DNA from 2 places in the Clostridium sulfidigenes genome. Region 1 is predicted to be linked to the other one. Evidence: a T-box and tRNA genes for the amino acid it is inferred to sense, from the RefSeq annotation. Region 1 holds a T-box; the other holds one or more tRNA genes.

The links. The T-box of region 1 lies ahead of thrS (threonine--tRNA ligase). A T-box ahead of a tRNA ligase gene usually reads a tRNA of that ligase, here a tRNA-Thr.
Region 2: it has a tRNA-Thr gene. The T-box ahead of thrS (threonine--tRNA ligase) is inferred to sense a tRNA for this amino acid. The anticodon was not compared.

Annotation. Positions count from the first base shown of each region.
Region 1 covers NZ_JBQHQR010000003.1:189,104-191,590, forward strand. The annotation lists gene thrS (threonine--tRNA ligase) at 1-1,043, opposite strand, end outside; T-box leader at 1,278-1,526, opposite strand; gene ACTNBA_RS04795 (SH3 domain-containing protein) at 1,784-2,487, shown strand, end outside.
Region 2 covers NZ_JBQHQR010000014.1:100,557-103,043, reverse strand. The annotation lists gene ACTNBA_RS15225 (BaiN/RdsA family NAD(P)/FAD-dependent oxidoreductase) at 1-327, opposite strand, end outside; tRNA gene ACTNBA_RS15220 (tRNA-Glu) at 603-677, shown strand; tRNA gene ACTNBA_RS15215 (tRNA-Val) at 683-758, shown strand; tRNA gene ACTNBA_RS15210 (tRNA-Asp) at 772-848, shown strand; tRNA gene ACTNBA_RS15205 (tRNA-Glu) at 907-981, shown strand; tRNA gene ACTNBA_RS15200 (tRNA-Val) at 987-1,062, shown strand; tRNA gene ACTNBA_RS15195 (tRNA-Asp) at 1,076-1,152, shown strand; tRNA gene ACTNBA_RS15190 (tRNA-Thr) at 1,158-1,232, shown strand; gene ACTNBA_RS15185 (Y-family DNA polymerase) at 1,431-2,487, shown strand, end outside.

The DNA.
Region 1 (2,487 bases):
GATTCAGCTTTATAAACTGTGAATTGGAATGGACAAGTCATAGGTCTTAATGCAAATACTTCATTATCCTTTTCTTCATTACCTAGTACAAACATTCCTTCTTTATAATGGTCCCAGTGTCCAGATATTTTATATAAATCACTTTTAGCCATTAATGGTGTTTTAGTTAAAAGGTAGCCTCTTTTTTGCTCTTCATCTTCAACCCATCTTTGAAGAAGTTGAACAATTCTAGCACCCTTAGGCATTAGAAGAGGTAGACCTTGACCTATTGGTTCAGAGGTAGTAAATAACTTTAGTTCTCTTCCAAGCTTATTGTGGTCACGTTTTTTAGCTTCTTCTACAGCTTCTAGGTATTCATCTAGTTCTGCTTTCTTTGTAAAGGCAGTTCCATAAATACGAGCAAGCATTTTATTTTTTTCGTTTCCTCTCCAATAAGCTCCTGCAAGTTTAGTTAACTTGAAAGCTTTCACTGGTTTTGTAGTCATTAAGTGAGGACCAGCACAAAGGTCAGTAAACTCACCTTGTTTATAGAAAGTTATGATTTCACCTTCTGGTAGATCTTCTATAAGTTCTATCTTATAAGGTTCATCTTGTTCCTTCATAAGTTTAATCGCTTCTTCTCTTGGAAGTTGAAAACATTCAATTGATAAATCTTCCTTAACTATTTTTTTCATTTCAGCTTCTATTTTATCTAAATCTTCGTTAGAAAATCCACCTTCAAGGTCGAAGTCATAGTAGAAGCCATTATCTATAGCGGGTCCTATAGCAAGTTTTGCTTCAGGAAATAGTCTTTTAACAGCTTGTGATAATATGTGAGCAGCTGTATGTCTAAAAGCTCTTCTACCTTCATCCTCATTAAAAGTTAAAATATTCAATTCACAATCCTCTTTAACTATATAACGAAGGTCTGCAGTTTTTCCATTTACTGTTCCAGCTGTAGCGACTCTAGCGAGTCCTTCAGAAATACTTTTTGCAATTTCAATAATACTCATTTCATTTTCTAATTCTTTAACTGATCCATCTTTTAAAGTAATTTTAATCATTTAAAAATCTCCCTTCTATATCTAATATTCTAGCCAAAAACTTTAAGTGAGAGTCCAAATCTTTGATTTGGTTCCTCGAACTTACTCCACCGAATGTATGTGAGATGGAGTTTCATATCGAGCAAAGCGAGAAAAGTAAATCTTTGATTTGGTCCTCGAATTTACTTCATCCAACCTATGTGAGGTGGAGTTTCATCTTATATAAAATAAAAAAACTCGTCACTTTTCATAAAGAAAAGGGACGAGGTATACCCGTGGTTCCACCCAAATTGTCCTTAAACTTATTAAAATTAGATTATAAAGATAACTAATTTAACAAATTGATATAAAGGACCACTTTAAAAACTATAACGTAGTTAACGGACTTTATTAGAGTCACTCAGAGGTGGTCTTCAACATGATTTATTTAAAAGCAATTTCAGCTACTGTGCTTTCTCTCTGTAAATAAAGTGACATATCTACTGTCCTCTTCATTGCGATAATATTATTAGTTATTATTCTATTATATCATAAATCTTAGGTTATGATGCAGAAATTATTAACTTTATTTTAGCATATATATGTTTAATGTCAACATAAATTGTTAAGTAAATAAAGAATAATAAGAAAGGATTACATTTAATTTATATTTATGTAAATTTATAATATGTTAGCGAAATAAATAGTATAATTATATTAAGGATTGCTTGAAATTAAGAAATATTTAAGTGGAAATATATAATTAGAGGTGAGGATATACTATGAATCGTAATACTAATCTAAATGTTATGGATGAAATGTACTATAGTGATTTATGGATAAAATTATGCAAGAGAAGTAAAGATATTATTCTCACTAAGGATGAAATAAAAAAGTACAATGCTGAAGGAATTAAAAAGGGATATATTTATGATATATTTAATGAACCCAATGAAGTAGCTAAAGAATATGTAGTTACTATGATAAATTGTGTAAGTAAGATTCCGGAAGGTGATAGATACAAGAATGGTAGTAAAGTAAACAAGGAATATTATGATAAACTTATTGATGATATGAATTTAAAAGAAATAAAGGACAAGATTTCTATAGAATATGGATTGGTGGTAAAGAGGGGAAGTATAAGAACATTTCCTACTAGTGATAGAGTATTTAAGGGGGATAAAGAATATGATTTAGACAGATTTATGGAAAGTGCTATATATGCAGCGGAACCTTGTATTATATATGCTTTTAGTAAAGATGGAAAATGGTGTTTTTGCAAAACTTATAATTATTTAGGATGGATTAAAAAAGAGAATATAGCTTTTGGAAGTAAAAAAGAAATAGAAGAATATTGTAAATGCAAAGATTTCATTGTAGTTACAGGTAAAAAGATAAATCTCGGTTATAATCCTTTTATAAAGGCATTAAGAAATTTAGATATTGATATGGGAGTAAAACTACCTATAGAAACTAATTTGAGCAA
Region 2 (2,487 bases), on a different contig from region 1:
GGAGGATGCTTGAAGAGATAACGGGTATATCTTTCCAGAATCTAAGGTACATGTATATATTCCTATGGATTTAAAAAAGTTAAGGGTATATTCTAAATCATAGGTATTAATAATATCTTTAAAAAAATTATTATTATCACTATGAAATCTTGATAAGGATAACTTTTCGTTTGTTAAATTACAGCGTCCATTACCAGTAATTAATAATTTTTTACCTACTCTATCGCTACTATCTATTATAGATACGTCTATACTTAAATCTTTTGCTTTAATTGCAGATACTATGCCACAAGATCCACCACCAACAATAATTAAGTCATGATACAAAATAAAATCACCTCAAGCCTTTAAATGTATTTTATAACATATTAACTAATATATTAACTATAGTATATAGAATTATACTACATATTAAAACTATAATATAAGTTTATTATTAAATTATAATATATCTAATAAATAATATATTTTCTGTATATAATTTTGGAGAAAAAAATAAAAAAAATTATTTTTAAAATTTTGTTGACAAAAGTTTAAAATTTTTGTATTATAATAAATGTCGGATGACCCGGCAAACACAAAACAAAAGCAAAATGACATATGGCTCCTTGGTCAAGCGGTCAAGACACCACCCTTTCACGGTGGTAACAGGGGTTCGATTCCCCTAGGAGTCACCATACTAGGTCGCATAGCTCAGCTGGGAGAGCACCTGCCTTACAAGCAGGGGGTCACAGGTTCGATCCCTGTTGCGACCACCACATAATCTAATGTGGCCCAGTGGCTCAGTTGGTTAGAGTGCCGGCCTGTCACGCCGGAGGTCGAGGGTTCGAGTCCCTTCTGGGTCGCCAAAATACTTTTTAAAAGTATTGACATCAGATGGAAAATCTGATAAAATGTAAAACATATGGCTCCTTGGTCAAGCGGTCAAGACACCACCCTTTCACGGTGGTAACAGGGGTTCGATTCCCCTAGGAGTCACCATATTAGGTCGCATAGCTCAGCTGGGAGAGCACCTGCCTTACAAGCAGGGGGTCACAGGTTCGATCCCTGTTGCGACCACCACATAATTTAATGTGGCCCAGTGGCTCAGTTGGTTAGAGTGCCGGCCTGTCACGCCGGAGGTCGAGGGTTCGAGTCCCTTCTGGGTCGCCACTTATGCTGGCATGGCTCAACGGTAGAGCAGCTGATTTGTAATCAGCAGGTTGTAGGTTCGATTCCTATTGCCAGCTCCAAAGATTCTGAATTAATTCAGAGTCTTTTTTTATTTTTTGAATTAATACATAAGTAAAAAATAATTAAATACATAAAAATTAAGGGCATATTTTAATTTAAAATAAATTATTGTCATAAAGGTATATAATTATATCTTTACAAACGAATATTTGTTCGTTAAAATAAGAATATAAGTTAATTTTGAGGATGTGATATTTGTGGAGAATAAGTCCGAGAGAATAATATTTCACATAGATGTTAACTCTGCATTTCTATCATGGACAGCTATAAATTTATTAAGATGTGGAGAAAGTGAAATAGATATAAGAAAAATTCCTTCTATAATAGGTGGAAGTATAGAAGATAGAAGAGGAGTAGTTTTAGCAAAATCAATTCCAGCTAAGAAATTTAATATAATAACCGGAGAACCTATAGTAGCCGCGTTGAAAAAGTACCCTCAATTAAAAGTTTATCCACCAGAACATAAACTATATACAAGGTTTAGTAATGATATGTATAAATTGTTAGAGCCATATTCTGATTTTATTGAAAGGTATTCTATAGATGAAGTTTTTATGGAAGCAAGTCATTTTAAATATGACTACATGGAAAAGGCTAAGGAGATTAAAAGAAAAATAGAAGAAGACTTGGGTTTTACAGTAAATATAGGAATAGGAAATAATAAGTTATTAGCTAAGATGGCTAGTGATTTTTCTAAGAAGAATTCTATCCATACATTATTTAAAGAAGAAATAAAAATAAAGATGTGGCCACTTAAAGTAGGCGATTTATTTATGGTTGGAAAAGCAGCAGAAAAAAAGCTTATAGATTTAAATATATTTACAATTGGAGATTTAGCAAATTATAATTTGAGCATTTTAAGAAATATATTTAAGAGCTATGCAAATATAATTTATGAATATGCCAATGGAATAGATAATTCACCCATAAACTGTGATAATTATGTGGATGTAAAAGGCATAGGAAATTCAACTACTACAAGCAAGGATATATTAAGTACAGATGAAGCTTTAAAAGTATTATTGTCACTTACTGAAAGCGTAGCTAAGAGACTTAGAGCTAATAAGTCTTTATGCGGTATCGTAGCTGTATCAATAAAGTCGAATATATTTACAACTTATTCTCATCAGAAAAAGTTTTTAACCCCAACAGATTCGACTGAAGAAATTTTTAAATTAGTGAAAGTAATATTTAAGGAGATGTGGCGTAGAGAACCCATAAGATTATTAGGAGTCAGAGTAACTAAGTTGAGTG